3 regions of the Paraburkholderia sp. BR10882 genome follow, and region 2 is predicted to be linked to each of the others. Evidence: riboswitches for the same ligand, from Rfam matches in the RefSeq annotation. Region 2 holds a riboswitch; each other region holds the start of a gene.
The links. Region 2 has a riboswitch for cobalamin ahead of cobW (cobalamin biosynthesis protein CobW). Riboswitches for the same ligand answer to the same signal wherever they lie in the genome.
Positions count from the first base shown of each region.

Region 1: another riboswitch for cobalamin. It lies ahead of AB3X99_RS23350 (porin); the one in region 2 lies ahead of cobW (cobalamin biosynthesis protein CobW).
Region 3: another riboswitch for cobalamin. It lies ahead of AB3X99_RS03460 (CbtB domain-containing protein); the one in region 2 lies ahead of cobW (cobalamin biosynthesis protein CobW).

Region 1 covers NZ_JBFPKP010000009.1:182,136-186,397, reverse strand. The annotation lists gene AB3X99_RS23355 (TonB-dependent receptor) at 1-1,794, opposite strand, end outside; cobalamin riboswitch at 1,897-2,079, opposite strand; cobalamin riboswitch at 2,170-2,304, shown strand; gene AB3X99_RS23350 (porin) at 2,361-3,455, shown strand; gene AB3X99_RS23345 (phosphatase PAP2 family protein) at 3,513-4,262, opposite strand, start outside.
Region 2 covers NZ_JBFPKP010000017.1:49,378-53,639, reverse strand. The annotation lists gene AB3X99_RS31390 (cobyrinate a,c-diamide synthase) at 1-152, opposite strand, end outside; gene cobO (cob(I)yrinic acid a,c-diamide adenosyltransferase) at 157-759, opposite strand; gene AB3X99_RS31380 (cobalamin biosynthesis protein) at 759-1,250, opposite strand; cobalamin riboswitch at 1,393-1,663, shown strand; gene cobW (cobalamin biosynthesis protein CobW) at 1,883-2,968, shown strand; gene cobN (cobaltochelatase subunit CobN) at 2,996-4,262, shown strand, end outside.
Region 3 covers NZ_JBFPKP010000001.1:746,333-750,594, forward strand. The annotation lists gene AB3X99_RS03445 (hypothetical protein) at 52-633, shown strand; gene AB3X99_RS03450 (patatin-like phospholipase family protein) at 677-1,714, shown strand; gene AB3X99_RS03455 (histidine phosphatase family protein) at 1,788-2,411, opposite strand; cobalamin riboswitch at 2,456-2,601, shown strand; gene AB3X99_RS03460 (CbtB domain-containing protein) at 2,641-2,859, shown strand; gene AB3X99_RS03465 (CbtA family protein) at 2,873-3,625, shown strand; gene AB3X99_RS03470 (ABC transporter permease) at 3,944-4,262, shown strand, end outside.

The DNA.
Region 1 (4,262 bases), on a different contig from region 2:
GTAGATCGTGTTGAGCTGGTCGTCGAACGTCGAGCCGTTATACAGCAGCGAAACGCCGGTGCTGAGCGCGTGGAGCTGGAACTCGTCCCACGTGTGATCCACGCTCAGGCTCACCGTCTGGCGCGGGCGGCGATTGAGCCAGGTCTGGTCGGTCACGTCCTGCGGATTCAGAATCCCCACCGTGAGGCTCACCGGCGTGTACTGGCCGAGCGTGCCCTTGTACGAGAGGTCGAGACCCTGAATGTGCGCGCGGCCCACGTTCACGGGCAGGAAGGTCTGCGAGTTGTACGTGATGAGATCGTGCACGCGCGTGTCGTACACGGCCGCCGTGAACGTGCCGATGGACGTGGTGGCATCGAGCGCGGCTTCGACCGAGTCGCTGCGCTCGGGCAGCAGGTTGGGATTCGAGTAGCCCGGATAGTAGAGGTCGTTGAACGTCGGCAGGCGGAACGCATTGCCGTACGAAACGCGCGCCGTGTAGACCGGCGTGATGGCCCACGAGAGCGCGACGTTGCCCGTATTCACCGATTGCCCCTGCACGATTTCGTGCCGCCCCGCCAGAAACAGCGTGACGGGTCCGAGCGTGGTCGACTGATGCATCGACACGGCCGAATCGTTGCGCGCGGGCAGGCCGCCCGGCACATCCACCGGCAGGAACGCCAGCTCGCGGGTGTAGTCGTAGGCGAGTTTGGTCTCGCCGTCGAGCGGCATGCCGAAGAGCGTATGGCCTCTTTCCTGATGCGTGATCGACGTGGAGGTGGAAAAGCGCGTCGAGTCGATTTCGTCGGTCGGGATCGTCGGGTCGTTCGAATAGAGGAACTGACGGTCCGTCGCGTAGCCCACCGACTGGTCGAACTGCGTGGTCGGCGTGATGTCGAGGTGGAACGCGAGACCGGTCGTGAGCTGCGTGTCGCGCTGCCGGTCGTTGCCTCCCGCGTTGTCGTAGGAGAGATCGGAGCGGTGGTAGAGCGCGAAGGTCGAGATCGACCAGTTGTCGTGCGCGTAGCCAAGGCGCGCGTCGAGGTTCTGCGCGTGGTATGGATTGCGGCCGTCTTCGTGGCCGTAGGCCCCGGGCTGCGTCGCGTCGATGCCCGCCGTGTTGTAGTCGTGCAGGCCCAGCGAGTAGGTGAGGCCGCTCAGTGCGGAAAGCGGTCCTGTCGATGGGATTGTGCCCGAGGTGCGCACCTGCGTGTCAAAGGTCTTGTTCGAGCCGCCGCCGAACGAGACGGTGGTCTGGTTCGGCTGGTTCGACGCATGGCGCGTGAAGAGCTGCACGACGCCGCCCATGGCGTCCGCGCCGAACGAGGCGGCCGCGGGGCCCGAGATCACCTCGACGCGGTCGAACGAGGCAGTCGCCAGATCGGCCCATTCAGCCGTGCCCGTGGTGACGGAGCCTATGCGTATGCCGTCGATGAACACGGCCACCTGGTCGGCCGACGAGCCGCGAATGCTCACCCCCGTGTACGACCCTGGGCCGCCGGTCTGCGAGACGGTGACACCCGGCAGCGTGGCGAGCGCCTGCGCGATGCTGGGGTCGACGGGGAACACGCGTTCGAGGTCCTGGCGCGTAAGCACCTGGGTGGTTGCGTAGCGCTGATCGAACGATTGTGGCAGATGCTGCGCGTCGCCCACGACGAGGATATTGGGCAGCGTGGTGTCGCCGCCGGCTTGCTGCCGCGCCTGGGCGGACGATGCATTGGCGGCGTCGGCGGCGTCGGCGGCGTCGGCGGCATGCGCGGTTTGCCACGCCCAGGCGAGCGCGGCGGAAGTCAATACGAATTGGCGAAACTTCATGATGCGATGGCTGGAAACAGCTCCTGAAATACGGGCTGTCCGTGCAACGGGCGATCGCCACGCGGGCGGTGCTTGCGCATCGGGGATCCCCGCCCGCTGCGGCTGCTGGACTCGGTTGATGGCAGGTCTCCTGGCTCGCGGGTCGACATCCGCAGCCGGCCTTCCCGGTTTCCCAGTGGCCTTCTCTGGCATGGACTCGCCGCTTACAGTTGCGGGGGCAGCCGCAGTCTTGCACTGCGTTCCCTTTTGATCCCGTCGCCGGGAACCATCAGGGCGCAAGGGTAAGGGCCGCGCATTCGGTGCGTCAACCTTTGACGAGCGTCGTGTGGCAAAAACACCCGGTTTGGCTGCTCCCGCAACTTACGCTATCCTTGCGGCTGTTTTTCGCGCGTAGGCGCTGCACAAGCGAAACGCAGCAGGGAAGCCAGTGAGAATCCGGCGCGGTCGCGCCACTGTGACCGGCTGTCAATCGAGCCAGAAATCAGACCTCGCTACGTCCTCGCCGCATCGAGCGGGGGCGGACGGCGCTCGTCCACACAATCCCACCTACACAAACAAGATGACTCATGAACAAGAACATTCTCGCCGTCCTGGGTGGGACGGCATTGGCATTCACCGGCGCTGGCGCCTCGGCGCAGCAGGTCACGTTGTACGGTGAGATGGACGCGAGCGTCGACTATGTCAGCGACGTTGGCGGCCGCACCCAATATCGTGCAGGCTCGGGTCTTGTCGACGGCAGCTTCTGGGGCCTGCAGGGCACTGAGGACCTCGGCGGCGGCAACGCCGCGATCTTTCGCCTCGAGCGCGGCTTCTCGGCCACCTCTGGCGAAGCCTTCAACGACCATCCGTTCTACGTTGGTCTGCAATCCGAACGACTCGGCACGATCACGCTAGGCCGCCAGTACGACACGATGCACGACTACTTCGCCCCGTTCACGCTAACGGGCGGCGCGGGCGGCACGGCATTCGCGCATCCGTTCGACAACGACAACGCCAACAATTCGTGGCTCGCCTCGAACGCCGTGAAGTACGCGAGCGCAACGTACGGTGGTTTCAGCGCCGGCGCGATGTACGCGTTTTCGAACGAGGCGGGGCGCTTCGCGCAAAATCGCGCTTACGGCTTCGGCGTCCATTACGAAGGCGGCCCGTTCAGCGCAGGCGTGGCGTGGATGCACATCAACGGCCGCGGCGCCTCTTCGGTGGGTGCGTACGAGACGTCGGTGCTGCCGGGTGCGGGCCTCGTGCCGACCGAGGTCGCGGTGCAGCGCGAAGACATCATCGGCGCGGGCATGAGCTACGCGCTGGGCGACGTCACGCTTGGCGCGGCCTGGTCGCGTTCCATTCATACCGGTGTCAGCGAGGCCGACGGCGGCGCGCCCTTGCCTTCGATCGCATTCAGCAATTACGAAGTGAATGCGCTATCGCAGGTGACGCCCGCGTTCTCGCTCGCGGGCATGTATGCCTACACGGGCACGACCTCCGCGCATTGGCATCAAGGCGCGCTGCAGGCCGGCTATCAACTGTCCAAACGCACGGACGTTTATACCGAGGCGATCTATCAGCGCGCGTCGTCCGGTGCGCTTGCGATGATCAACACCTGCGACCCGTCGGGCGGCCGCAACCAGGTGCTCGTGGCCGCGGGCATCCGGCATCGCTTCTGATGCGTAAAAAAGGCCCCGAACCGTTGCGATTCGGGGCCTTTATACTGCGTGGCTACGTCACGAAGCCGAGAGCTTCACCGAAACGCCGGTCGAAGAATAAACGGGCGTGGCCTTGAAGCCATCGACAGTGACGGTCGCGAATTTCACCGATGCGCCGTTGCCGTCGATCACGTCGATCGTGTCGCCCACTTTCGGCGTATAGCCGTTCACGAACTTCACATGCAGCGTGCCGCCCGCCACCGTGAGCTGGCCGCCCACACGCAGGCGTCCGCCGCCGTTGCCGTCGATATCGAGTTCGAGCGTCGTGCCGTCGAGCTGCGTGTACTTGCCCGCCACCGTCAACGGTGCGCTCGTCGCCACGGTCACGCCGCCGCCGGACCCGACGTACACGTCGCCGTTGCCGAAGGCCGTGGTCGACGCTGCAGCGAGCATGCCGCCGCTCACCTGTGAGCCGCCCGTGTAGCTGTTATTGCCCGCAAGCGTGAGCGTGCCGCTGCCCTGCAGCGTGAGCTTGCCCGAGCCGGCGATGTCGTTGCGCCAGGTGTCGGCGGCGTTGAAGCCGCCCTGGGTCGCGTCCATCGCCACGATCACATTGCCGTTGAACGCACCATAACCATCTGCAGCACTAAACATGTTCAGACGGCCCCAGCCCTCGGCGTCGTCCATGACCGGATAGCCCGAGACGACTTCGGTCGTCTTCAGCACGATGCGGCGCTGGTCGGCGCTCAGGTACGGGAAGCGCGTTTCGAGCAGTACCTCGGCGCCCTTGGGCACGACGGGCGGCGCTTCGGTGGATTCGATCTGGCT
Region 2 (4,262 bases):
GGGTCGAGAAAATCCGGCCCGGTCTTGAAGACGCGCACGCGTCGGCCCGCGCGCCGATGCAGTCGCGCGAGGCCAGCCGTGAGCGTGGTCTTGCCCTGGCCCGAAGCGGGCGCGCTGATGAAGAGCGCGGGGCAGGCAACCGTTGCGCTCATGCGCTTAAAACTCCACGCCCTTTTGCGCCTTCACGCCTTGCTCGCGATACGGATGCTTCACGAGGCGCATTTCCGTGACGAGGTCGGCCGCTTCGATCAGGGCGTCGGGCGCATGGCGACCCGTCACGACCACGTGCACGTGCGGCGCGCGCGAGGCGATCACACCGAGCACTTCGTCGAGCGGCAGGTACTCGTATTTGAGCACCGTGTTGAGTTCGTCGAGGATCACCATGGCGTACTCGCCGCTCTCGATCATGCGCTTCGCTTCGTCCCAGCCCTTGCGCGCGGTGGCGATGTCGCCGTCGCGATTCTGCGTGTTCCAGGTGTAGCCGTCGCCCATCGTCACGAACTCGCAGTGCGCAACGCTGCCGAGGAAATCGCGTTCGGCCGTGTGCAGCGCGCCCTTGATGAACTGCACGACGCCTAGCTTCATGCCGTGGCCGAGCATGCGCACGGCCATGCCGAACGCGGCCGTGCTCTTGCCCTTGCCGTTGCCGGTGTTGACGATCAACAGGCCCTTTTCGTGCGTCGCGGCGGCCTGCTTCTTCTCGTGGCCTTCGCGGCGGCGTTGCGTCATGCGTTGGTGCGATTCGGGATCGGTTTTCATCATCGGGATTGGTTTGGTTGCGGCGCTATCGCGTCCGCATTTGCGTCGTTTGGCAGAATGCCTGCGATTGCGACCGTCACGCCGTCGAGCGCCAGCTTGCCGCGCACGAGCGGAGCGCCGCCCGCCGCCAGACGCGCGCAGGGTTCGCACACGCCGTCTACGCCGAACTGCGCTTGCGCGGCTGCGGAGGGTGGCGCCAGTATCGGTGTCGCGGCGAGTTGCTCCCGCGTGTACGTCTGAAGCGGCAGCGCATGTGCCGCGCAAAACGCCTGCAAGCCGGGTTCGCCGGCTTTTGCATCGAGCGTTGCCACGGCCGTAACGCTGTCGAGCGGCCACGCGTCGAGCGCAGCGCGCACCGCGGCTTCGACCTGCGCGAGCGTCACGCCGCGCCGGCAGCCGATGCCGAGCGCAAGCGGCGGCACGCGCTGCGCGGGTTCCGGCGTGGCTTCGAATGAGGCTGCGCCCGAGGCGCGATTTTCGGCAGGATTCACGGCGAGGGCGTCGATCGAAGGCGTGACCGCAGGGGCAAAACGAGCAAAAGCGTCGCGTTCCGGCGGGCGCCGGATGCGCGCTACGATAGCACACGCTTTTGCGGCTTCCCACGCCTTCCTTGACGCACGGGCCCCCCGCGCCTACACTCGCACGCACTCTGGTGCTCGCGCGCGCGATTCATAATGCGCGCGCAGTTAAACGGGAATCAGGGAGCCATCCCGCCTCGGGCGTGGCCAACCTGAACTGCACCCGCAACGGTACAACGAGCGCGGCGTTCGCACGAATGCCGCAAACCGCTTCCATGCTTTACGCAGTCCACGCCACTGTGCAAGCCGGCCGCAAGGCCGCTCGCGCGGGAAGGCGAAGCGGTGTTTCGTCAGTCCGGATACCGGCCAGATACGTGGGATTCGTGCTGCGGGGATGCGGTGCCGGGTCCGTGATTTTCATGCGTCAGCCGGGCGAGGCCTGGGTGCGTTTCTGGTCGTTCGTCCCCTGCAGGTTGTTGAATCGTTGCGCGTGACAGCGTCTCCATGGATACGCGCGTGTGCGCAACACGGCACCCGCACGAACGGCAGGCGCGACGCACCATGCCCCTCGATACGGCCTGGCGCCGAAGGAGCACTTCATGCAAATGCGCAAGATTCCGGTCACGATCGTGACGGGCTTTCTCGGCAGCGGTAAAACCACGCTGCTGCGTCACATTCTCCAGCACGCGGGCGGCCTGCGCGTCGCGGTCATCGTCAACGAATTCGGCGAACTCGGTATCGACGGCGAGATTCTGCGCGGTTGCGGCATTGGCTGCGACGAGAACGGCAACGAAACGGAAGGCCAGCTCTACGAACTCGCGAACGGCTGCCTTTGCTGCACCGTGCAGGAAGAATTCTTCCCCGTGATGGAGAAACTGCTCGAACGCCGCGGCGATGTCGATCACGTGCTGATCGAAACTTCGGGTCTCGCGCTGCCCAAGCCGCTCGTGCAGGCGTTCAACTGGCCGTCGATTCGCAACGCGTTCACCGTCGATGCGGTCGTGACCGTGGTGGACGGCCCCGCCGCCGCGAGCGGGCAGTTCGCCGAAAATCCGCAGGCCGTGGACGCGCAGCGCCGCGCCGACCCGAACCTCGATCACGAGTCGCCGCTGCACGAGCTGTTCGAAGACCAGCTTTCGGCCGCCGACCTCGTCATTCTCAACAAGACCGATCTGCTGGACGTTGCGGGCCAGGACGCGCTCATCGCCGAGCTGCGCGAAGAGCTGCCGCCGCAGGTGAAGATCGTGCGCGCGCAGCACGGCAAGCTCGATCTGCATACGCTGCTCGGGCTCGAGGCGGCCTCCGAGGAGAGCATTCATCTGCGGCACGACCATCACGGTTCCGCCGACGATCCTGATCATCATCATGACGAGTTCGATTCGGTTGTGGTGTCGGGCAATGCGGCTTCGCGCGAGACTGTGATCGAGGCGCTGCAGCAACTCGTCGATGCGCACACGATCTATCGCGTGAAGGGCTTTGCCGCGCTGCCGGGTGCGCCCATGCGCCTCGTGATTCAAGGCGTGGGCCGCCGCTTCGACAGCTATTTCGACCGCCGCTGGAACGAGCAGGAAAGCGCGGCGCAGCCGCTTGCGAGCCGCTTCGTGCTGATCGGAGAGGATCTCGATGGCGCGACGCTGCAAGCGGCCTTCGATATCGCACTGGCGAATGTGCAGACCGCGGCCGCGAAGTGAGCGCACCCAGCTAGACGAGGCAGTCCCATGCATTTGCTGCGCACTACGCCAGGCGGTTTCGTCGACGACACGCAGGGCGTTATCCGGATCGACCAGCAGCCCGCCGAGATCGTCGTGCTAAGTTCGGCGGACACGACGCTAGCGCTGCTGGCGAGCGTCGTGCCGCGCCTGCCCGCAGGTTTTCCGAGCGTGCGGCTTGCGAACGTCACGTATTTGCGCCAGCCCGCGTCGGTGGACTTCTACGTCGAAGATGTCCTGCAGCACGCGCGCGTGGTGGTGGTCGATCATCTGGGCGGCGAAACGTACTGGCCATATGGCATCGAGCAGGTCGTCTCGCTAGCCGAGCGCCGCGGGCAACTGCTCGCGATGTTTTCGGGCGACTTGCAGGAAGACCCCAATCTCATCGCGAAGAGCCGCGCCGAGCCCGAGTTTTGCCGCTTGCTGTGGCGTTATCTGCGCGAAGGCGGCGCGGCCAACGCCGAATCGTTCCTGCGTGCGCTCGCGTGGCGCGCATTCGACTGGGGCAGCGAGCCTGCGCCGCCCATTGCGTTGCCCGCCGCTGCGCTCTATTGCCCGCAGCGCGACGTCGCGACCATCGACGAATGGCGCGCGCGCTGGCAACCTGGCGCGCCGGTCGTCGCGCTGCTGTTTTACAAGGCGCATCTGCAGGCGGCGAACACCGCCGCTTTCGATGCCCTCATCGACGCGCTGCTCGCGCGCGGCCTGAACCCGCTGCCGCTTGCGATCACGTCGCTCAAGGACACTTTGAGCCGCGACGTGCTCGATCAACTGGCGGCCGAGCACGACGTCTCGCTCGTGCTGAATACCACGGCCTTCGCGGCTTCGTCGCTCGACGACCCCGAACCGATTGCGCTCGCCGGCGACGCGCCCGTGCTCCAGGTGATCCTGAGCGGCGGCAATCGCGAAGACTGGGTGAAGGACAATCACGGCCTGAATTCGCGTGACATCGCCATGCATATCGCGCTGCCCGAAGTGGACGGCCGCGTGATTACGCGTGCGATCAGCTTCAAGGGCCTCGCATACCACTGCAAAGAGACGCAGGTCGATGTCGTGCGCTATCAGCCCGATGCCGAGCGCGTGGCGTTCGTCGCCGAACTGGCGCGCCGGTGGTGCCGTCTGCGCAGCCTGCCGAACGCGGAGAAGAAACTCGCGCTCGTGCTCGCGAACTATCCGATGAGCGAAGGGCGCATTGGCAACGGCGTGGGACTCGACACGCCGGCCTCGGTGGTCGGCATCCTGCGCATGCTGCGTGACGAAGGCTATCGTGTGGCCG
Region 3 (4,262 bases), on a different contig from region 2:
GCCGGATCGGCGCGCGTAGACGCAAGCCCATGTTGATGCGTTAGCAAGGACATGAAGCCCACGTTTTCACTCACGCGTTCGCTCGCGCTCGCGTGCGCCGCCACGGCGGCGTTCACGCTTTCCGGCTGCGACGATCGCCAGTTCGATGCCATGCTCGATACCATCCGGCAGGGATTCAAGGCGTTCTTCGATTCCGTGAAGCCCGACGCGCTGCTGCTCAAGGGCCTCACGCCAGGCGTTTCCACGCTCGAGCAGGTGCGCGAGCAAATGGGCAAGCCCGAGACCGAGCGCGTGTTCGACGACGGCTCGCGCCGCCTCGAATATCCGCGCGGCCCGCAGGGCCTCAAGACCTGGATGGTCGACATCGGTCCGAACGGGCGGCTCGTGGCCATTACTCAGGCGCTTACTGCGGAAAACTTCGCGAAGATCCGCGTCGGCATGAGTGAGGACGAGGTCCGGCGATTGCTCGGTAAACCCGGGCAAGTGGCCGGCTACCGCTTGAAGAAGGAGACGGTGTGGAGCTGGAAGTGGCTGGAAGGGGGCGTGACGCCCGAAGCGTATTTCAATGTGCATTTCGGACCGGACGGGCGGGTCACGACGACCTCGCGCTCGGACGTGATCCGCGGTCGCTGACTGCGTTGACTCAGTCGACCCAGGGCCACGCAAGGAGGCGCGCATGATGAACCGGCGACGGCCCAAGCGTGTCGGACTCGTGCTCGGCGGTGGCGCTGCGCGCGGCTGGGCGCATATCGGCGCGATTCGCGCGCTCGAGGAAGCGGGCATCAAGCCCGACGTGGTATGCGGTACGTCGATTGGCGCGCTCGTCGGCGCGGTGTACGCGAACGGCGATCTCGACTGGCTTGAAGACTGGGTAGGCAAGCTGACCTGGCAGACAGTGGTGCGCCTGCTCGACTTGCGTTTTTCGGGCGGGCTGCTCGGCGGGCGCAAAGTGATCGACCTGTTTGCGCACCAGTTCAACGGCCGCTCGATCGATGACCTGAGGCTGCCGTTCACGGCGGTTGCTACCGAACTCGACACGGGACGCGAAGTCTGGCTGCGCGAAGGCGGCGTGGTGGACGCCGTGCGCGCTTCGATCGCGATTCCCGGCATCTTCACGCCGATCTGGCATGACGGCGTGTGGCTCGTGGATGGCGGACTGAGCAACCCCGTGCCGGTATCCGCCGCGCGTGCGATGCGCGCCGACACCGTGATCGCCATCGACCTCAATCACGACATTCTCAACGGCCGCGACCTGGGCGGTGCGATCGACACGATGCCGCGCGAGCTGCCCGTGGAGGCGAGCGACGCGGCCACGGCGGCATCGGCCGCCGTGGCGGCCAGCGGCGGCGCCAATGGTGCCGAAAACAGCGAAGCGGGGCCCGAACCGCTCCTGCGCCGCAATGGCAAGCGCTTTCCGCGCTGGCTGCAGCCTGCAGGCCCCGGCGCGGCTGGCGGTCCGGACGTGCGCGTGGCGCCGCCGCCTAGCACGCGTGCGCCTTCCGTGTTGAGTTCGGTGGCCCAGAGCATCGACATCATGCAGGTGCGCATTACGCGCAGCCGCCTGGCAGGCGAGCCCGCCGACGTGCTGATCCAGCCGCGCCTGGGCGGCATGGGGATTTTCGACTTTCATCGCGCCGCGCCCGCCATCGAGGAAGGGCGCGCAGCCGTGCAGTACATGATGCCGGCCATCAAGGCACAGCTGGGGCTGGACTAGAGCGCTTCTGGCTACCGATCCAGAATGCCGGCGACGGCGAGGGCAGGGCGGTAGCGCCGTTCCGGTCCTCACTTCACGCCGCGAGCCAAACCCAGCCGTGCTCTGTGCGGCGTAGGGCCGTCACGGAAAGCGGCGCGATTTCGATCGAGCGAAACCCCGCCGACGGCGCGCCCAGCGCGTGAAGAATCGCCGCCCGGATCACGCTCGCGTGCGTGAAGGCGACCACGTTGTGCCCCGAGTCGGGCACCGCATCGAGCCAGGCGCCGACGCGCGTGCGGACATCGTCGAACGATTCGCCGCCGCCTGGCGGCCGAAAGCCCGGATCGCGCGTCCAGGCCGCAAGGGCCTCGGGCGCTTCACGCGCGAGATCCGTCAGGCGCTGGCCTTGCCATGCACCGAAGGCGGCTTCGGCGAGCGCTTCAGCTGGCGTTGCCCCGGCGAAGCCTGCCGCGCGTGCGCTCGCGCAGGCGATCGCGGCGGGACTCGTGAGCGCGCGCGGCGCCTCGCCATTGCGATTACCACCGGCCAGCCCCGCGTGCCAGCGCTCGCGCCAGGCGGCAAGCGCCTCGAGTGCGCGCGCGTCGAGCGCTGCTTCGGCGTCTTCACCCGCAACAGGCACTTCAGGCACGTGCGGGAACGTGCCCGAGCGCAGCGCAGCGTTCGCCGCATGGCTCACCAGCCAGACTGTCGTCGACATGCTTTTCCTTATGCTTCACTACTCTTTGGCTGACATCCGGGCCGCGGCCGGCCGCCGCAGCGCGTAGAATACAGGCTCCACGACACGCGGAAGCCGGTGCAAGTCCGGCGCGGTCGCGCCACTGTAACTGCTTGCCGTCGAAAACATCGAAGCAACGGAAGTCAGACCTGCGCGTCGTGAACCACTCTTTCAACGACTAGCGGGGCGCGTAACCCCAGGAGAAGTCAGCATGTCCGAAACCTCATTCCCCTTGCAGCACGCCCCGGCCGCGCCGGCGCCCATTGCGCTGCGAGACATCCTGCCCTGGGCGATCTTCGGCGGCCTGATGCTGCTGCTGGCCCTGTACTTCGTGGGCGCCGAGCAGGGCGCCACGTCGATCTTCCCGGGCATGTACGTCCACGAGTTCGTTCACGACGGCCGCCATCTGCTCGGCTTCCCCTGCCACTGACCGGGAGCTGACCATGGTTGGCAAGTTGCTGGTGCGCGGCATGCTCGCAGGCATCGCCGCGGGACTTCTCACGTTCGGCTTCGCGAAGATCGCGGGCGAGCCCCAAATCGATCAGGCGATCTCCTTCGAGGAGAAGGCCGACGCCGCGAAGGGCGAAGCGCCCGAGCCCGAAATCGTCAGCCGCAAGACCCAGGCGAGCGTCGGTCTCTTCACGGGCGTGATGGTCTATGGCGCGTCGATCGGCGGACTCTTTGCGCTCGTCTTCGCGTATGCCAATGGTCGCGTGGGGCGTCTTTCGCCGCGCGCGCTCTCGGCCTGGCTCGCGCTCGCGGCGTTCGTCGCGATCTACCTGGTGCCGAACATCAAGTATCCGGCGAATCCGCCCTCGGTCGGCGACCCGGAGACGATCGGCTATCGCACCGGGCTCTTTTTCCTGATGATCGCGATCTCGATCGCCGTGTCGGTGTTCTCGCTCAAGGTGCGCGCCGCGTTCGTGCCGCGCCTTGGCCTCTGGAACGCTTCGGTCGTGGCGCTCGTGCTGTTCGTCGTCGTGATCGGCGCGATCCAGCTCGCGTTGCCGACGATCAACGAAGTGCCCGCCGCGTTCCCGGCCGTGCTGCTGTGGAAGTTCCGCACGGTGTCGATCGGCATGCAGTTCATTCTCTGGACGACGATCGGTCTGCTGTTCGGCGCGCTCGCCGAAAAGCTGCTCGGCGTGAACGCCCGTACCGGCAGCGCACGCGGCACGCAAACGCGCGCCGCATAAGCTCCGCCGGGGCCGCAGTGCGCACATCGCGCGCCTATCGAAAAAGCGACCCCAAACTTGCGTAAATGCCCCGCGCGCCTCGCGTGCCGGGGCATTTTTTTTCGCCTTTCAAAAGCATCGCGCCCGCGGCTGTGCGGGCCTGATCCGCACGCGCCGACGCGTCGCGCGGCAATGCTGCACTGCAATATCCGCGCCGCACGAGTTTGAGCAATCCATTTTGCACTGAGACGATCCGCGCCAGTTCATCGGTTTCAGCGGCGCCCACGTGCCGCGCGAGGCCGCCCGAAACGACAAAACAACTTTGTTCCGGAGACGCGCGTGATCCTTTACGGCTTTGGCCCGGTGCTGCTCGCCGGCACGATCCAGACCATCGAACTTTCGCTCCTCTCGCTCGGCGTGGCCGTGCTGCTCGGTCTGGCTGGCGCGGCGGCCAAGCTCTCGTTCAACCGGCCGCTCGCCGCCGTGGCGACCGCCTACACGACGCTGATCCGCTCGGTGCCCGACCTCGTGCTGATGCTGCTGCTCTTCTACAGCATCCAGATCGGCGTGAACGAAGCCACCGACGCGCTCGGCATGGCGCAGATCGATATCGATCCGTTCGTGGCCGGCGTCGTCACGCTCGGCTTCATTTACGGCG